Bradyrhizobium diazoefficiens: one gene and its partner. The main gene of each other region encodes a partner of the protein of the gene in region 2 in a complex. Links are inferred from orthologs where the notes say so. Each region holds a gene or a part of one and is shown on either strand. Other genes may lie near its edges.

The links.
Region 1: the proteins of JJB99_RS11965 (region 2) and hfq are in contact, whole or in part, in a crystal structure (PDB 3VU3), measured with the Escherichia coli proteins. The link is inferred for Bradyrhizobium diazoefficiens from one-to-one orthologs.

Annotation. Positions count from the first base shown.
Region 1 is NZ_CP067100.1:4,164,608-4,174,109, reverse strand. Bases 3,548-6,392 are described here. They hold hfq (RNA chaperone Hfq), read left to right. Parts: upstream 3,548-4,768; coding sequence 4,769-5,017; downstream 5,018-6,392. Other genes in these bases: hflX (GTPase HflX), read left to right, coding at 5,029-6,392; JJB99_RS19785 (sigma-54-dependent transcriptional regulator), read left to right, coding at 3,548-4,431. In the rest of the region: JJB99_RS19790 (sensor histidine kinase), read left to right, coding at 658-3,042; more of JJB99_RS19785, read left to right, coding at 3,061-3,547; more of hflX, read left to right, coding at 6,393-6,411; mazG (nucleoside triphosphate pyrophosphohydrolase), read right to left, coding at 6,561-7,415; 7-cyano-7-deazaguanine synthase QueC, read left to right, coding at 7,542-8,258; JJB99_RS19760 (nitrile hydratase accessory protein), read right to left, coding at 8,437-8,817; nthB (nitrile hydratase subunit beta), read right to left, coding at 8,817-9,476; nthA (nitrile hydratase subunit alpha), read right to left, coding at 9,473-9,502. UniProt on the Escherichia coli protein: RNA chaperone that binds small regulatory RNA (sRNAs) and mRNAs to facilitate mRNA translational regulation in response to envelope stress, environmental stress and changes in metabolite concentrations.
Region 2 is NZ_CP067100.1:2,526,284-2,535,907, forward strand. Bases 3,359-6,325 are described here. They hold JJB99_RS11965 (catalase), read right to left. Parts: upstream 5,573-6,325; coding sequence 4,145-5,572; downstream 3,359-4,144. Other genes in these bases: JJB99_RS11960 (MIP/aquaporin family protein), read right to left, coding at 3,359-4,036; hemA (5-aminolevulinate synthase), read right to left, coding at 5,855-6,325. In the rest of the region: JJB99_RS11940 (DUF305 domain-containing protein), read left to right, coding at 1-412; JJB99_RS11945 (DUF4396 domain-containing protein), read right to left, coding at 564-1,445; JJB99_RS36760 (BA14K family protein), read right to left, coding at 1,631-1,966; iron exporter MbfA, read right to left, coding at 2,248-3,204; more of JJB99_RS11960, read right to left, coding at 3,293-3,358; more of hemA, read right to left, coding at 6,326-7,084; JJB99_RS11975 (cupin domain-containing protein), read right to left, coding at 7,141-7,542; RNA polymerase sigma factor RpoH, read right to left, coding at 7,653-8,576; JJB99_RS11985 (efflux RND transporter permease subunit), read right to left, coding at 8,746-9,624.

The DNA of each region.
Region 1 (9,502 bases), 1.6 Mb from region 2 along the record:
AGGAGATCGAATCTCGGACCGTTCCCAAGCTGGGGTTCGCCCATCTTCTTGAAAATATAGCCCTCCTTCCGCCTGAGGCGGTTCCCCGCCGGATGTGCCGCATTGGCCCCGGTGCTCTGCCGGCGGCGCTGGCCTTGGGTTGGCAAGTTATCTATTCCGATGGTTCTCCTTTGAACGACGCGCGCCGCGGTGGGGCGGTTCAAGGGACGAGCGGGATCAGAACGGCGGTCGTGCGGGCGCAGCGAAGGGAGCGGACGGGGCAACCAGGGCCGTTGCCAGCCAAGCCAACCCAGAGATCAATCCGAAAGTCAGCATAGAAGTCATGAGCGCGCGACTATCAGGGTTCCCACTGCGAACAATGATCGGGCCTTATTCCTCAGTTCCGACACGATAGCGGGCGACTACGCCGACAGGCATGCAAGGCGCCGATCCCGTAGCCAGCAGTACAAGACCGACCAAGACCCAAGATCCCAATGAGAATGGCCATCGAATCCCAACTGCCGTTTTGGTAAATCGTGGCCAAAAGAAGAAGTTGAATTTGGTAAGTTGCTGAGTTTACGTGGCTATTTGGCGCTGTAGTGTCTCGGCAACAATGTGGTACGAATACATCAGTATCCGCCCCGCCGCGGCCCCCGTTTTCAACCATCCATTGCCGGAATGACCAGCGCAGATACCTCGGCCGCACACTTCGACACGGCCCCAGCGGAAGAGCCCCGGCGTTGGTCGGTGCGGCGCTGGCTGGCGCCGCTTGCCGTGGCCATGGCGCTGCTGTCGGCGCTCCTGACGTTCCTTGTCCTGACCGGCCTGACGCAGATCGACCCGACGCCGGAGGTGGTCCGTTCATTCTATCTGATCAACGCCGCCACGATCCTGCTGCTGGTCGGCATCATCGTCCGGGAACTCTGGCAGCTGATCCTGGCCCGCCGCCGCGGACGGGCAGCGGCGCGCCTCCACGTCCAGATCGTCAGCCTGTTCTCGATCGTCGCCGTGCTGCCGGCGGTTCTGGTCGCCGTCGTTGCCAACGTCACCATCGAGCGCGGCCTCGACCGGCTGTTCTCCGGCCCGACCAAGGAGGTCATCCAGAATTCGCTGACGATCGCGCGCGCCTACATGCAGGACCACGCGCAGCTGATCCGCGGCGACATCATCGGCATGGCCAACGACATTGCCCATGCAAGGCCGCTCTACGATCAGGACCGTCGCTCGTTCCGCGAGATGCTGACCGCCAGCGCCGGCTCGCGCAATCTGCCGGGCGCGATGATCATCGACAAGAACACCAATATTCTTGAATCCGCCGACACCGGCATGCGGCTGGCTTATTCGCCGCCGGCGCCGGATTTCCTCAGCAACGTCAACGAGAACGAGCCCGAGATCGCGGTGCTGCCGGATTCGAGCTACGTCGCCGCGGTGATCCGCCTGCGCGCCTTCAGCGACACTTTCCTCTACGTCGCGCGGCCGCTCGATCCGAATGTCGTGGCCCAGCTCAAGCAGACCGAGCTCAGCGTCGCCGAATACGCCCAGATCGAGTCGCGCCGGCTCGGCATCCAGGTCGCCTTTGCGCTGATGTTCGCGGTGATCGCGCTGACGATCCTGATGGCCTCGGTGCTGATCGGCCTCAACTTCGCCAACTCGCTGGTGGCGCCGATCCGGCGGCTGATGAACGCGGCCCACACCGTCTCGACCGGTGACCTGCATGTGAAGGTGCCGGTGCATCAGTCGGAAGGCGACCTTGCGCAGCTCGGCGAGACCTTCAACAAGATGACGCAGGAATTGCGCAGCCAGCGCGACGAGCTCGTCAACGCCAGCGATCTCATCGACAGCCGCCGCCGCTTCATCGAGGCCGTGCTATCCTCGGCGAGCGCCGGCATCATCGGCGTCGATGCCTCCGGCAGCGTCGGCATTCTCAACCGTTCCGCCGAGAAGCTGATCGGACACGCCGAATCCGAAACGCTCGGCCATCCGCTGTCGGACGTGCTGCCCGAGCTCGACGAGATGATGAAGACGGCGCGGGAAGGGACCCAGCGCCTGGTGCAGGGCCAGATCACGATTAGCCGCGACGGGCAGGAGCGCAACCTCTCGGTCCGCGTCAGCGCCGAGAAGAACCAGCCGCACGACAGCTACATCATCACGCTCGACGACATCACCGAGCTGGTCTCGGCGCAGCGCACCTCGGCCTGGGGCGACGTGGCGCGCCGCATCGCCCATGAGATCAAGAATCCGCTGACGCCGATCCAGCTCTCGGCCGAGCGCATCCGCCGCAAGTTTGGCAAGAGCATCACCGAGGACAAGGACAAGCAGATATTCGACCAGTGCACCGACACCATCGTGCGCCAGGTCGACGATATCAGGCGCATGGTCGACGAGTTTTCGCGCTTCGCGCGGATGCCCAAGCCGGTGATGGAAGGCGAGGACGTCGCCGACACGGTGCGGCAGGCCGTGTTCCTGATGAAGGTCGCTCATCCCGAGCTCGACATCGAGACGGAATTCAAGGAAGACCCGCTGCGCGCCCAGTTCGACCGGCGGTTGATCTCCCAGGCAGTCACCAACATCATCAAGAATGCCACCGAGGCGATCGAGCAGGTCCCGCCGGAGGAGCTCGGCAAAGACGGTGGAAAGGGCCGCATCGACGTCGTGGTCTCACGCGAGGGCGCGGACGTGCTGATCGACGTCATCGACAACGGCATCGGCCTGCCCAAGGTCGCGCGCTCGCGGCTGCTCGAACCCTACGTGACCACGCGCGCCAAGGGCACCGGCCTTGGCCTTGCCATCGTCGGCCGCGTGCTGGAGGACCATGGCGGGCGCATCGAACTGAAGGACGCCTCGGACTTCCGCGAGGGCCAGCGCGGCGCCTGGATGCGCTTGCGCTTTGCGATCTCAGGCGGGCCTGCGAAGTCCGAAGCGGCCGCGCCGCCGGCCAAGGACGCGGCCAGCGTCCCTGTCAAGGACCAGGCGCAAGAAACAAATGAGCCGTCGGCCGAAACCAAAGAGCCGGCTGAAAAGACCAATGATTCAACGAAAATCGAAGCCTCAACAGGCAACTGACAAGAACAGGCGCGACCCATGGCAAGTGAAATTCTGATTGTCGATGATGAGGCCGATATTCGGGATCTCGTTGCGGGCATTCTCGAGGACGAGGGTTTCGTCACGCGGACCGCACGCGACAGCGATACGGCTTTGGCCGAAATCGCCAATCGCAGGCCGCACCTCGTATTCCTCGACATCTGGCTCCAGGGCTCCAAGCTCGACGGCCTGCAGCTCTTGGAGCAGGTCAAGAAAGACAATGCCGATCTGCCGGTCGTGATGATCTCCGGCCACGGCAACATCGAGACCGCGGTCGCCGCGATCAAGCGCGGCGCCTACGACTTCATCGAGAAGCCGTTCAAGGCGGACCGGCTGATCCTGGTCGCAACCCGTGCACTGGAGAATTCGCGGCTCAAGCGCGAGGTCAAGGAGCTGAAGCAACTCGCGCCGAGCGCCAGCCAGCTCGTCGGCCGCTCGCCCAGCATGAACCAGCTGCGCCAGACCATCGAGCGCGCCGCGAAGGCCAACAGCCGTATCCTGATCGTCGGCCCCGCCGGCGCCGGCAAGGAGCTGACAGCGCGCACGCTGCATACGGCTTCGGGCCGCGCCGACGGTCCGTTCGTCGTCATCAACGCTGCCGCGATCACGCCCGACCGCATGGAGCACGAGCTGTTCGGCGTCGAGCAGTCCAACGGCGAGCAGCCGCGCAAGCCCGGCGCGCTCGAAGAGGCGCATGGCGGCACGCTGTTCATCGACGAGATCGCGGACATGCCGCGCGAGACCCAGAACAAGATCCTGCGCGTGCTGGTCGAGCAGTCGTTCCAGCGCGTCGGCGGCACCGCCAAGGTGCAGGTCGACGTGCGCATCATCTCCTCCACCGCGCGCAATCTCGAAGAGGAGATCGCTGCCGGCCATTTCCGCGAGGACCTCTATCACCGGCTTTCGGTGGTGCCGATCCGCGTGCCCGCGCTGTCGGAGCGGCGCGAGGACATTCCCGAATTGATCGACTATTTCATGGAGCAGATCTCGGCCGGCAGCGGTCTGCCCAAGCGGCAGATCGGGCAGGATGCGATGGCGGTGCTGCAATCGCATGTCTGGCCGGGCAATGTGCGCCAGCTCCGCAACAACGTCGAGCGGGTCATGATTCTGGCCGCCGGCGGCCCCGAGGTGATCATCACCGCGGACATGCTGCCGCAGGACGTCGGCTCGATGGTGCCGGCCATGCCGACCAGCAACAATGGCGAGCACATCATGGGCCTGCCGCTGCGCGAGGCGCGCGAAGTGTTCGAGCGCGACTATTTGATCGCACAGATCAGCCGTTTTTCAGGAAATATTTCTCGCACAGCCGAGTTCGTCGGCATGGAACGGTCGGCCTTGCACAGGAAGTTGAAGGCGCTCGGCGTCGGCTGACGAGGCCGGATACCGGTCGGCATACAGAGGGCGCGCGCCGAAACAGGAATCCGGAGCCCCGTTCAGTTTGGGGCGGAAATAGCTCCGGTGCCGCGACGTTGCGGCAACACCTACGGAATTGGCGAGGAAAAACATCTATTTCCGTAGTTTTTCGGAGAAAACGGACGTGGTCTGCCGCCTGAAGCGGCTTGCCTAATAAGCCGTCCTGCCCTCTAATCGAACCGCTGTTCCTCCGAGGGGGATCTCATGAGGAGCGGCAACCGGAAGAGGCCCCACCATGTTCAGAAGAGGGTCGCAACCGGCGCAATAAAAAGAAACTCAAAGCGAGAAAAAAACAATGGCGGCAGACCGCGCACAAAACCTACAGGACACCTTCCTTAATCACGTTCGCAAAACCAAGACGCCACTGACGATCTTTCTGGTCAACGGAGTGAAGCTCCAGGGCATCGTGACCTGGTTCGACAATTTCTGCTTACTACTTCGGCGCGACGGTCACTCGCAGCTTGTCTACAAGCATGCGATCTCGACCATCATGCCGGGCGCTCCGATCCAGCTGTTCGAAGGCGGCGAGGATCAGCCGGCTTGAGAGTGATCTGATTGGAACCCCGGAATTTTGACGGGGATGCCGACCGTCCGCGGTCGGCAGGGGCTCAGCAGACGGGGCGGGTGCTTGTCATCGGCCCCTACTTGCGGGTGCGTGCGGGAAGTGCCGACGCGCAGTCGGAGAGCCATGTCCAGCGCGACGCCGAGGCCCGGCTCGACGAGGCCGCAGGCCTTGCGCGCGCGATCGACCTCGTCATCGCCGATGCCATCATCGCACCGATCAGCCAGATCCGCCCCGCGACTTATATCGGTAAGGGCAAGGTCGAGGAGATTGCAGCGCTCGCCAAGAGCCTCGACGTCGAGCTCGTGGTGATGGATTGCGCGCTGGCGCCGATCCAGCAGCGCAATCTCGAGAAGGAATTGCATGCCAAAGTGCTCGATCGCACCGGGCTCATTCTGGAAATCTTCGGCCGCCGCGCCAAGACTAGGGAAGGCTCGCTGCAGGTCGAGCTTGCGCATCTCAACTACCAGCGCTCGCGCCTGGTGCGATCCTGGACCCATCTCGAACGCCAGCGCGGCGGGTTCGGCTTCATGGGCGGTCCCGGCGAGACGCAGATCGAAGCCGACCGCCGCCTGATCCAGGAGCGCATCTCCAAGCTCGAGGGCGAGCTGAAGAAGGTGCAGGCGACGCGGCGGCTGCATCGCGCCGGCCGCCAGCGCGTGCCGTATCGCGTCGTCGCGCTGGTCGGCTACACCAATGCCGGCAAGTCGACGCTGTTCAACCGCCTGACGCGGGCCGACGTGCAGGCCGCCGACATGCTGTTCGCCACGCTCGATCCGACCTTGCGCGCGCTCACCCTGCCGCATGGCGGCAAGGCCATGCTGTCCGACACCGTCGGCTTCATCTCCAATCTGCCGACCCAGCTCGTCGCCGCCTTCCGCGCCACGCTGGAGGAGGTGCTGGAGGCCGACGTGATCCTGCATGTCCGCGATATCTCGCATGAGGACGCCGAGGCGCAGCAGAGCGACGTCGACGCGGTGCTGCGCCAGCTCGGCATCAACCCGGACGACAGCGGCCGCATCATCGAGGTCTGGAACAAGATCGACCGTTACGATGCCGAGCAGCGTGAAGAGCTTTTGAACATTGCCGCGCGCAGGCCCGAGGATCATCCGGCGATGCTGGTCTCCGCCGTCTCAGGCGAGGGGATCGACGCACTGCTCAGCGCGATCGAGGAACGGCTTGCCGCCAAACGCACCACGCTCGATCTCTCCATCGATGCCGCCGACGGTGCCGGCATCAGCTGGCTGCACCGCAATTCCGAGGTGCTGACCAAGGAGCTGCACGACGGCCGCTTCGACATGACCGTGCGGGTGGACGAGACCAAGCGGGATATCGTGGTGTCGAGGTTCGACGCCGTGCCGCGTCACGCCACATGATAGGTGTCGTCCCGGCGAACGCCGGGACCCATGCCGCGTGATCTATATTGCCAGGGTAGTCGTCGTAACGACGCGCACCTGACTTCGAGCCTTCGCCAAATTGCTGCCTGTGGTTATGGGTCCCTGCGTTCGCAGGGACGACAGCGAAGCTAGCGGCGCACTTCCTGGCGTTCTTCCGGCATTGGCTTCGTCTCGGCTTTCGCCGCATTCCACAGCGCATCCATCTCCGCCAGTGACGCCTGCTCCAGCGTGCGTCCCTGCGCTTTCAGCGCCCGTTCGATGAACGCAAAGCGCCGCTCGAATTTCGCGTTGGTCGCACGCAGAGCGGCCTCCGGATCGGCATCGACATGGCGGGCGAGGTTGACGAGGGCGAACATCAGGTCGCCGGTCTCCTCCGCGAGCTCCTGCTTGTCGTTGCGGTTGAGCGCGGCCTCGATCTCGTCGGCTTCCTCGCGGATCTTTTGCAGCACCGCGCGCGGATCGTTCCAGTCGAAGCCGACGGTAGAGGCCTTGCGCTGCAGCTCCATCGCGCGCGTCAGCGCCGGCTGGCCGGCCTTCACGCCCGACAGCAGCGATTTGTGCGGCTGCGTCTCCACCGACGGCCGGCGTGCCGCGCGCTCGGCCTTCTCCTCGGCCTTGATGCGGTCCCAGACCTCCTTGACGTGGGAGGAGGCAAGATTGCCGTCCTTGTCGGCGAAGACATGGGGATGGCGGCGGATCATTTTTCGCGTGATGGCCTCGACGACATCGCCGAACGCAAACGCGTTCTGCTCCGAGGCCATCTGGGCGTGGAACACCACCTGCAACAGAAGATCGCCGAGCTCCTCTCTGAGATCGTCGAGATCGCCGCGATCGATGGCGTCGACCACCTCATAGGCTTCCTCGATCGTGTAGGGCGCGATGGTCGAAAAATTCTGCTCGAGGTCCCAGGGGCAGCCGGTCACCGGCGTGCGCAGCGCCGCCATGATCTCGATCAGGCGGGAAATGTCGCGGGAAGGGGTCATTGCGTGGCAGTCTCCTGGGCCTCCAGCCTTATGCCAAAACGAGGCCGCCGTTCCCAGCGCGGCGGGGCGGAACAGGCCGATTTCCACCGATTGGCGGGTTCGTTCCGCAGTGCTAAAGCGCGGGTCATGAGCGACGGATTTTCGACTGAAACCGCCCTGGTGCTGTTTTCCGGCGGCCAGGATTCCACCACGTGCCTTGCCTGGGCGCTGAGCCGCTTTGCGCGCGTCGAGACGCTGGGGTTCGAATACGGCCAGCGTCACGCCATTGAGCTCGCCTGCCGCGACCGTCTGGTCGACGGCCTCAAGGGCCTGCGCGCCGACTGGGCCGCAAAGCTCGGCGAGAGCCACACGTTGTCGGTCCCGACGCTCGCGGCCGTGTCCGAGACGGCACTGACGCGCGATGTCGCGATCGCGATGGGCGCCGACGGTCTGCCGAATACGTTCGTGCCCGGCCGCAACCTGGTGTTCCTGACCTTTGCGGCAGCGCTGGCCTACCGGCGCGGCATCAGCCACATCGTCGGGGGGATGTGCGAGACCGACTATTCGGGCTATCCCGATTGCCGCGACGACACCATCCGCGCCATGCAGGCCGCACTCTCGCTCGGGATGGCGCGACAATTCGAGCTGCACACGCCCTTGATGTGGATCGACAAGGCGGCGACCTGGCAGCTGGCACACGACCTCGGCGGCGACGGCCTGGTCGACCTCATCCGCGAGCACTCCCACACCTGCTATCTCGGCGAACGCGGCGCGCGGCATGACTGGGGCTACGGCTGCGGCGAATGCCCGGCGTGCAGCCTGCGGGCGAAAGGGTGGCGGGAGTTTGCGGCGGGGCGCAAATAGCGCTCCGGTCTCCGCTGCTGCCGTCACCACACCTGTCATCGCCCGCGAAAGCGGGCGATCCAGTATTCCAGAGGCCGTACTTGAGCCGAGGGGCCGCGGCGTCCTGGATTCCCCGCCTTCGCGGGGAATGACAGTGTTGGTTGGAGCAACAGCGTCCGTAACGCCACGCGGCGCTAGACTACTCCGCAAAATCCTCGTCCCGCAGCTCGATCGGCTTGCCGTGCGGTGTGCGGTCGGCGGCATGGTCCCAGGCGTCCCGATAGCGGTGCAGCGTCTCGATCGATGCGACGCCCTTGCGTGCGACCAAACCCTCCAGAGTGGCGAGCCAGTGCAGGTAGTAGGTCTCGCCCGTGTCAGGATCGCCCGCGGCCTGCGCCCGCTTGATCTCGTCGGCCAGCGCGGCGGCCCATTCCGGCCAGGTGAACACGCCGCGCTCGTGGAGCGTCAGCGCCATCGCAAACGCGTGTGCCTCCCAAAGCGCGCGGAACACCGGGCCGTCGTCATCGCGGGGAATGCTTGGAATGGCCGCCGTCGCGGCGGCGGCAAGCACGCTGCTCATCACGCAGGGTCCAGATAGGGCTCGAACGCGTCAATCGAAACCTTCAAGGTCGGATCGCCATCCGCACCCCAGAGCTCGCGGCCTTCGAACACGACGGTGTAGAGCCATTGCGGATTCTCGCCGAGCTCCATCGCCGCCGAGTCCGGAAACACGTGGCAGCCATGGTTCAATTCGACCACGCCGGCATGGCCGCGGACATAGCGCGGCAGCCGCGTGTGCGTAGCCGGATGGATGTTCTTCGCGCGGACGCGATCGCCGATGTTGAACCTGGCCGGCGCCGGGGCAGGGCGGGCGAACTTGCCGCGTACCATCACGCGCTCGACATTGGCGAGATCGAACTTGCCGTGCTTGAGGGCCTTCGCCGGCTGCATCGCGTGGCCGGCGGCGACCTCCTCGCGCGTGAGATAGCCCTTCTCGAGCAGCATCTCCTCCAGCCCCAAAAACCATTTCTTGTAATAGGAGCTGGACAGGTAGACATGCGGCGGCAGCGTCTCGCGGTAGAAGCGCGAGGTGTCGATGTTGAACGCGCCAGCTGCGCCCATCGCGCGCACCATCGCCAGCACGCGGGACTCCCACTCCGCGTGAAACATCGGCTCGTTCGGCTCAGGCTCGACCTTGCCGAAGCCATCCATGCCGCCCATGTCGTGCACGCCGTTCACGACGGCGCTCCGGGCGTCCTGGGAAA
Region 2 (9,624 bases):
CGCAGCGGCTCAGCAGATGCCCATGGCGGCGGATAGCCTGCCCAAGGAGTGCCGGATGGCGGCGCACGGGAGCGAGCCGAACCAAAGCATGCACAGCATGACGCGAAGTATGTCGCAGAAGGGGCAACCCACGGCCAAGCTGGGCGAGGCTCAGAAGGGCTATCTTGAAGCGATGATGAAGATGCGAGCTCCGACGCAGATGGGCATCATGGCGAACGATCCTGATGTCGGGTTCATCTGTGGCATGATCCCGCACCATCAGGGCGCCGTCGACATGGCCGAGGTCGTCCTGAAGACCGGGCATAATGCTGAAGCCAAGAGGTTCGCGGAGCAAGTGATCAAGGAGCAGGGACAGCAGATAAGCTGGATGAAAGAGTGGCTCAAGAAGTATGCCGACAAGGAAGAGAATTGAGTCCACAAGATCCGAATCGAGGACTGCCCGGCTGAACCGCGATGGATATAAACAGTTTTGCCGGCGTCGCTGAGATTGGAGCCGTGACCACATCGGCTGCCGACGGAAACAGTGTCCGTTCGTCATCCATGCCGAACGGAGCAACTGTTGGTTAGAACCTCACCGGAATTAGGAAACTCGTCAGCCAAACCGCGGCGAGTAGAACCACGAAGGTTGCGGCGATGATAACCGCGGCGCGGCCTGCCGGCAGCTCGTTCATCGCGTGATCGTGGTGTTGATACATCGCGCCGGCCGATCCCGCCGCGTGATGCATCTGGGCGTGATCCATCATCTTCGAGGGCTCGGGCGTGGCGTGGCCCAGATCCGGTGCAGGTTTATCTGCATCAGGCAGAGTCATACAGCCATGCTTCAGGCGGTTCGCAACCATCCAGTGGTTGATCGGATACGCGACGAGGCCGCCGACGATCGTCGCTATGCTCATGCGGAACCAGAACGAGAGGGCCTGCGGCTCCTCCGAGCCCGCCCAGTGGGCGCCCAGGATCAGCATGGTCGCGATCATGCCAGTCATCACCATATTCATCGACACGGTCTCAGCGAAGAAAGTCTTGCGGACCGCCTTCCAGTAGTCGCCCTCGTACATACCGACCATCATTAGCGCCTGGAAGATGAACAGGCCGGAGACGAAGCCCGCCAGGTATTCGATCGTCGCGTCCCAGCCGTTGGTGAGACTGAAGACCGGCAGGATGGAGGCTGCCATGACAATGCCGGTAGCGTCCCCTGCCAGGCAGTGCATCTCGCTGTTGAGCGACTGCTTCCACCTCGCCGCGGTGAAGGCATCATGGGTGCCCGGCAGGGGCCTGCGGCAGGCGAGCAGGTAGAAGAACGCGCCGACCGGCCCCGCATAGATCGTGACGAGGATCCAGGCGATGCGCTGCACCCAGCTGGTGACGCCATTGAAAATGGAGTCCCAGACGACGAAGGCCACGCTGCCGGCTGTCAGCGCGAACCAGACGATCATGGCGCCGTCGAGCATGGCAAGCCTCCACCTTCATGCAGCGCTCCGTCCGAAAGGCGCTCGTCCGCAATGGGTCTTCGCGTTGATTGGATGGAGTCCACGCCCTCGACCAAGCCGTTCTTGTCACGAGCAACGTTGTCAGACCGTGAATGCGCCGCCGATCGGCGGCGCATTCCTGATCATTGTCAAACACTCTGTTCGCATCACTCGCAGGCATGGCGTCGACCATCGCGGCCGAGGAAGGTGGCAGACGCGGGATCGTAGGAGCTATAGCGCCGAGCGCAGGAAGAGTAAGGCGCGCCAACCATGGCCGCATAAGCACCGCGTGCCCGATAGCCGGGAGCAGCGCCATCAGGGAGCTCCATGCCCGCTCTGCCTGCAGGCGTTGGCGTGCCTCCATTCAGAACGTCACGGTTCGGGTACTCGGCCTGAAACGTGTCTGGATTCTGGCTGGCCCAAACGGGGACCTGAGCGCTTGCAGATGTGATGGTGATCGTCGACAATAGAGTTGCCGCGACCAAAGCTTTCAATCCAATCATAATGGTTCTCCGTGTTGCTTTCTGTGCGGACAATTCGCGCAGCGATGGCCGCTGCTCTGGTTGGTCCGTTTTCTGCGGACGTTTCTAAGCAACGACGATGTGGCAAGTGCATCCGGCGAAGCCAAGCGCACGGACATCACTCCTGCGCGAACACCGCGTCATCGCAGACGACGTGCTGGAATGAGAGAATAGGCGGACGCTTCTGAAGGGTGCCAAACAGATCGCAGGTCGACGCAAAGAGGCCTGCCCAAGTTGACGGGGTCGGGAAGGGCTGCGTTGGATCAGCCGTTTCCAATGAGAACGCCGGTCGCGAGAACAAGTCCGCCTCCGAGCATGACCTTGGCGGCGGCGGAGATCGGCGCCGTGTCCATGTATTTCCATTGAATGAAGGCAATCGCGAGCAGCTCGGCCATAACAACCGCTGCGGCTGTCGCGGTCGCTGTGAAAAAATCCGGTATCAAGTATGGAAGCGTATGCCCTATGCCACCCGCGACTGTCATGAGACCACAAACAAGTCCTCGCAAATATGGCGTACCGCGACCGGACAGCTTTCCGTCATCGGCGAGAGCTTCCGCAAATCCCATAGAAATTCCAGCGCCGAGCGACGCTGCCATGCCGACTTGAAAGGCATTCCACGAGTTGTGCGTGGCAAACGCCGCTGCAAACACCGGAGCTAACGTCGAAACCGATCCATCCATCAGTCCGACGAGCCCTGGCTGAATGATCTGGAGGATGAAACTGCGCCGGGCGTTTTCGTCCTCCAGGCCCCTGGCCTCCTGCGGCAGACGTTTGGCTGTAATTGCTTCCGCCGTCCGTTCATGTTGCAATTCGGCTTTTGCCAGGTCGCCGAGCAATATGCGAACAGAAGCGTCGGTCGTTCGGGAAGCGGCCAGGTCGTAGAAGCGCCGGGCGTCTTGCTCCATCTGACTCGCTTGCTGCCTCACGGCTTCGATGCCCCGAAAGCGGACCCGCCAAAGCCTCTTTCGTTGCACGAAGCCGCGGACGTCCTGTCGTCTCACGAGCGGAATGTGACCGCCAAATCTTGAACAATAGAGTTCGATCAATGCGCGGCGATGCTCGTTCTCTTCTACAGACATATCAGAGAAGACCTGCGCCGTGTCGGGATGTTCGTCCCTCAAACTTTCTGCGAAATCGGCATAGATCCGTCCATCCTCTTCCTCGCTGCTGATGGCGAGCGCGAGGATTTCCTGCTCCGTGAGCTGATCGAATGATTTCATGTTGAGCTGCCGAGCCGCGCCGCGTTGGGACCGACCGGCCTTGGCGGAATGTGGGTCGGCCTTGAACAATGAGTCTCGAGTGACGGGGTCATTCGGCGGGTGCCTGTCCGGCCCTGCCCGGCGCGGAGGCTGCCTCCTCATGGGCGAGCAACACGAGAACGGTATGAAAAATAGCAGCGACGATGGCACCCACGATAGGGGCGGCCAGGTACAGCCAGACATCGCCGTAGTTGCCGGTGGCGACCATCGGGCCGAGCGCCCGCGCTGGGTTGAACGGGGCGCCAGTGAGTGGCCCACCCATCAGGATGTTGAGGGTCAGCGTCATTCCGATCGCAAGCGGCGCGAGGCTGCCTGCGCGACCCGCAACCGCCGTGCTGAGTACCACTGTAACCAGGAAGAAGGCGAGCACGGCCTCGATCAAGAAGCCGATTGTGGGAGTGATCGTGAGGGTCGTAGCGCCGAGCGCGAGGTTGTGAGCGAGCGTCGGCATGCCGAGGCCGGTGGCCGAACCGCCTAGAACGGTCCGCAGCAACAGGGCGCCTGCGATACCTCCAATGAGCTGACTGACGATATAGCCAGCCGCCTCGCCGGCACGCATCGCCCCGGCGGCGAGTACGCCGACGGTGACGGCGGGGTTCATGTGCCCGCCCGACACGGAGCCATACGCGAAGGCGAACGCCATGATCGTCAAGCCGTGTGCAAAGGCAACTGCAACGACGCCGGGCAGGCCGACACCGGTGCCGACTATCGCCGCGGCGCCTGCACCGATGAATACAAACGAGAAGGTGCCGACGAGCTCCGCAAGGAGCTTGGATGCAAGTCTGTTGGACATTGTTGTCTCCGGAGATGGAATGACCGCTTGGCGCGATCGATTGGCGCTGCGGAACGTCATGGGTCGACCGGCGGTCGCAGCAGCGCCGCCGGCCGACAAAGCGCAGGCCTACTCCGCGGCGACCATCCCAGGCTTGAAATCGACGCCGAGGGCGTTGGCGACGCCGGCACCATATGCGGGATCGGCGCGATAGAAGTGAACGAGCTGACGGTAGACGATTTTTGGCGGCACGCCGTCCATCGCATCCCTGATGTTGTTGAACAGCTGCTGCTTCTGATCGGCCGTCATCAGCCGGAACAGTTCTCCCGGCTGCCGATAGTCGTCGTTGCCGTCGCGATGATCGTAGCGGGTCGCGTCTCCCGTGATCCTGAGCGGCGGCTCGCGGAAACTGTGGTCCTCTAGCGGGCCGTCAAACGAATTCGGCTCGTAGTAAGCGTCGGGATAAGGCTTGCCCTCGAGCCGCATCGTGCCGTCGATGTGATAATCGTTCACTTCTGCTCGCGGCCGATTTACCGGGAGTTGGTGTGCATTGATGCCGACCCGGTAACGATGCGCGTCCGCATAGGAAAAGATGCGTGCCTGCAGCACCTTGTCCGGCGAGTGGCCGATGCCGGGTACGATGTTCGACGGCGCGAGCGCCGCCTGTTCGACCTCGGCAAAATAGTTCGCCGGATTGCGGTTGAGCTCGAGGATACCGACCTCGATCAGTGGATAGTCCGCGTGCGGCCATACCTTGGTCAAGTCGAACGGGTTGTACCAGTGCTTGTCGATGTCGCTCTCCGGCATGATCTGCACGGAAAACTTCCATTTCGGGAAGTCGCGCTTCTCGATCGAATCGAACAGATCGCGCTGATGGGTCTCGCGGTCGTAGGCGACCTTCTGGGCCGCTTCGGCGTTGGTCCAGTTCTTGATGCCTTGCAAGGTCTTGAAGTGAAACTTGACCCAATGGCGTTCATTCCTGTCATTGATGAACGAATAGGTATGCGAGCCGAAGCCATCGACATTCCGATAGCTCTGGGGCAGGCCGCGATCGGACATCAGGATGGTCACCTGGTGCAAGCTTTCAGGTGAGAGCGACCAGTAATCCCACATCGCGGTCGGCGATCGCATATTGGTCCGCGGGTGCCGCTTCTGGGTATGAATGAAGTCGGGGAATTTCAGCGGATCGCGAAGGAAGAACACCGGCGTATTGTTGCCCACGATGTCCCAGTTGCCTTCCTCAGTATAGAAGCGGAGGGCAAAGCCCCGCACGTCGCGCTCAGCGTCAGCCGCGCCACGCTCGCCCGCCACTGTCGAGAACCGCAGGAAAGCCTCGGTCTTCTTGCCCTTCTGTAGCGCTTTGGCCTTCGTGTACCTCGTGATGTCATGGGTGATGGTCAACGTACCGTAGGCGGCCGATCCCTTGGCATGCACGGTGCGCTCGGGGATACGTTCGCGATTCTGATGCGCCATCCTCTCCAGGAGATGGAAGTCCTGCATCAGAACCGGGCCGCGTGGGCCGGCGGTGATGCTGTTCTGGTTGTCGGCAATCGGCATGCCGCTGGTGGTGGTGAGGGTAGGGCGTTTGGCCACGAAATGCTCCTGTATGCGAGGCGTTAGTATGCCGGCAACGTCGCCGCTGTGCGGCTGCCCGTTTCTGTTGGCAACCTCGTTTGTTGCGGCAACTGCATCCGCAAAAGACCGGCTGGAGCAGAATGTAGCCTTTATGTTTGGGAGGGCTGTGGCTCTATTGCCGTGGCTGTGTTGGAGTTGCTTCTATCTGCGAGGGGCGGGCGCTAACCCAGCGGCCACTGGTTGTTGGACGCAAAGACGAACCGCTTATTCGGCTGCTGCCGACCAGCTCTTGGGCGCAAGCTCTAGTCTTGCCCATACATCCACCAGTGCGCGAGCGAGAGCATCTACGAGCATGTCGTCGTGGTAGGGGGTCGGTGTGATCCGCAGCCGTTCAGTTCCGCGCGGCACGGTGGGATAGTTGATCGGCTGGATGTAAATGCCGTGGTCAGTGAGCAACAGATCGCAGGCCATCTTGCACCTCTCGGGATCTCCGACCAGCACCGGCACGATATGGGTCTCGCTCGGCATAACTGGCAACGCGGCGGCCGTGAGCACGGCTTTGACGCGTGCTGCTCGTTCCTGATGTCGCTCGCGTTCCCAATTCGAAGCCTTCAGGTGTCGGATCGCGGCGGTGGCAGCGGCGCAAATCGGCGGTGGCAAAGCAGTGGTAAAGATAAAGCCTGGCGCATACGAGCGCACCGCGTCGATCAAGATGCTGTTTCCCGCAATGTATCCGCCCATGCAGCCGAACGCCTTGGCGAGCGTGCCTTCCAGAACGTCGATCCGGTCCATTACCCCATCGCGTTCCGCAACGCCGGCACCACGCGCGCCGTACATGCCCACGGCGTGCACCTCGTCCGCATAGGTCATCGCGCCGTAGTGTTCGGCGAGGTCACAGATGCGGTGCACCGGCGCCACGTCGCCATCCATGGAATAGACGGTCTCGAAGGCAATCAGCTTCGGCCGATCCTGTCCGGCGGCTTGCAACAACCGTTCGAGATGGTCGACGTCGTTATGCCGCCAGATCTGCTTGTCGCAACCGGACTGACGCGCGCCTTCGATCATCGAATTGTGGTTGAGCTCATCGGAGAGGATCAGGCAGTCCGGAATGAGCTTTCCGATGGTCGCGATTCCGGTCTGGTTTGACACGTAACCCGACGTAAAAACGAGAGCCGCCTCCTTGCGGTGCAAATCGGCCAGTTCATGCTCCAACTCGATCAGGGGATGATTGGTACCGGCGATGTTTCGTGTCCCGCCGGCGCCGACGCCGAGGCGCGTCGCGGCCGCTGTCATGGCGCCGATCACCTTCGTGTGCTGGCCCATTCCGAGATAGTCGTTCGAGCACCAGATCACCACTTCGCGCGGGCCGCCGGGAGAATGCCAGATGGCGTGCGGGAAGCGGCCAGCGATACGTTCAAGATCTGCGAAGACGCGATAGCGCTGCTCGTGCTTCAGCCGGCTTATGGCGTTGGCTAAGAATGTGTCGTAGTTCATGGAAGCTCCCGGCCCGAATGCGCCCAGTCCGGCCGACAAGCGGCCCGGCTTTGGACCTAGGTCCAGGTGTCGTCCGGCAGGTTAATCACGATAGGCGTCGCTGTACTACGAACGACGACCCACCGAAACGGCTCCAGCTTCGAAGGGTTGGTTTCGATATGCGGTAGGAAAGCCGGGACGTGAATGAAATCGCCGACCTTCGCAAGTGCGGAGAATTCGCCTCTTTCACCCCAGCGCACTTCACAGATACCGGAAAGGACGTAGGCGATCGTTTCCTGCTGTCCGTGATGGTGAATTCCTGTACGCAGTCCAGGGGCCACCTCGAACAGACCGCCCCAGATTGCCGAAGGGATCCCGAGTTCTGGAGCGATAGCCGCACGACGCTGAGAGCCTGGCGTCTGGGCTGTTCCGGAATCGAACTGAGCCGGGTTTACGATATGGATCGCAGGCTTACTCATGGTGCCCTTTGGGGTTCGCGCTAGGAGCGCTCAATATGCGAGCTCTCGGTTAGGAGCACTCAGCCGAAATTGCGGCGTTTGGCTGAAATTTGCGCGAATTACGATCGTCGCTACGCATGCATTGCGCCTTGCAGGGGTCGTTCCAAGGATCGCCTCGCTGCAATCCGTACCTTCTCGTAGGCGCGTACCTCGATCTGGCGAATGCGCTCACGCGAAACGTTGAATTCGAGCGCAAGATCTTCCAGCGTCGGTGGATTATCGATAAGATGCCGCGCCTCAAAGATTCGCCGCTCTCGATTATCGAGTACGCCCATCGCGCAGGCGAGCGCTTCTTGTCGGTGATCCATTTCGTCGTGATTAAGGACGATGGTTTCCGGAGATGGGCTCTCATCAACGAGATAGTCTTGCCATTCGCTGGGCTGTTCTCCTTCGCGTACCGGTGAGTTTAGCGATGTGTCGCCGGCGAGGCGTCCATTCATATCTACCACGTCCTGGTCCGTCACCCCCAAGGTCGTTGCAATTTCGCTTACCTGTTCAGGACGTAAACTAGCGTTATCGAAAGCGGCAATCTTCGCCTTGGCCGATCGCAGCTTGAAAAAGAGCTTTTTCTGGTTCGCAGTGGTGCCTATTTTCACCAGCGACCAGGATCGTAGGATGTAGTCCTGTATCGCGGCCTTTATCCACCACATCGCATAGGTGGAAAAGCGAAATCCCATGTCGGGCTCGAAGCGTTGGACGGCTTGCATCAGGCCGACATTGCCTTCCGATATCAGGTCCGAGACGGGCAGACCATAGCCGCGGTAGTTCATCGCCATTTTGGCGACCAGCCGCAGATGGCTGGTGACGATTTGGTCGGCCGCATCACGCTCGCCATGGTCTCGCCAGCGCTTGGCTAGCTGATATTCCCGGTCTCTCTCGAGTAATGAGAAGCGTCGAATGTCAGCGAAGTAGCTTGATCCGGGGTTGCCGGCCGAAGGTGCATCCAGGCTTCGAGTGGCTAGTCCGCAACGATCCTTGTTCTCCTCTGCGCTCATCTCAGCTGCCCTTTCCGTCAAGATACCGACGCCTGAAACGAACGATCCGGATCGACGAAGCGCAACAGGCGGGATTTAGAAAGCAGCGATGGGCCGCACGCGATTTCCGCGATCCACGAGATTGAGAGTGAGAGCGTTTCACAGACCAAAGCCCTTTCATCATCATCGTTCATTCAGCAGGTGCGGGGGCAGGCCGGTTTGCGGCGGCCGGCTTCCTCTCCCCAAACAGCTTGGTTTGCAGCCGATCCAGATAGATATAGACGACCGGCGTCGTATAGAGAGTGAGCAACTGCGACAGAGCGAGGCCGCCGACAATGGCATAGCCGAGCGGCTGGCGAAGCTCCGATCCGTTCCCACTGCCGAGCATCATCGGAACGCCGCCAAGGAGCGCCGCCATCGTGGTCATCAGGATTGGCCTGAAACGCATGATGCAGGCTTGATGAATGGACTCCTCGGCAGTCAACCCTTGTTCGTGTTCGACGTGGAGAGCAAAATCGACCAGCATGATGCCATTCTTCTTGACGATGCCGATAAGCAGGATGATGCCCACGATCGCGATGACGCTCAGATCGAAGTGAACCGCCATCAGGAGCAACAGCGCACCAAGGCCGGCCGACGGCAGGGTCGAGATGATGGTGATCGGATGAATCAGGCTCTCATAGAGCACGCCGAGGATGATGTAGATGACGAAGAGCGCGGCGATGATGAGGATCGGCGTGCTCGAAAGAGCTGCGCCAAATGCCTGGGCATTGCCTTGGAAGCTCGTCTGAAGCGAGAGTGGCTTACCCAAATCCTTTTCGGCCTGCTGGATCGCGCCGACCGCCTGGCCGATCGCGGTGCCCGGTGTCAGATTGAACGAGATCGTCACCGACGGAAATTGGCCTTGATGGTTGACAACGAGCGGAGCGACCGTCACGGCGCTATCGACCAGGGTGGACAGGGGCACCTGCTGGCCGCTCGATGAATTGACATAGATGCCGTTGAGGGCCTCGGGCCCATACTGGAACTTGGGATCAACCTCCATGACGACGTGATACTGATTCAGGGT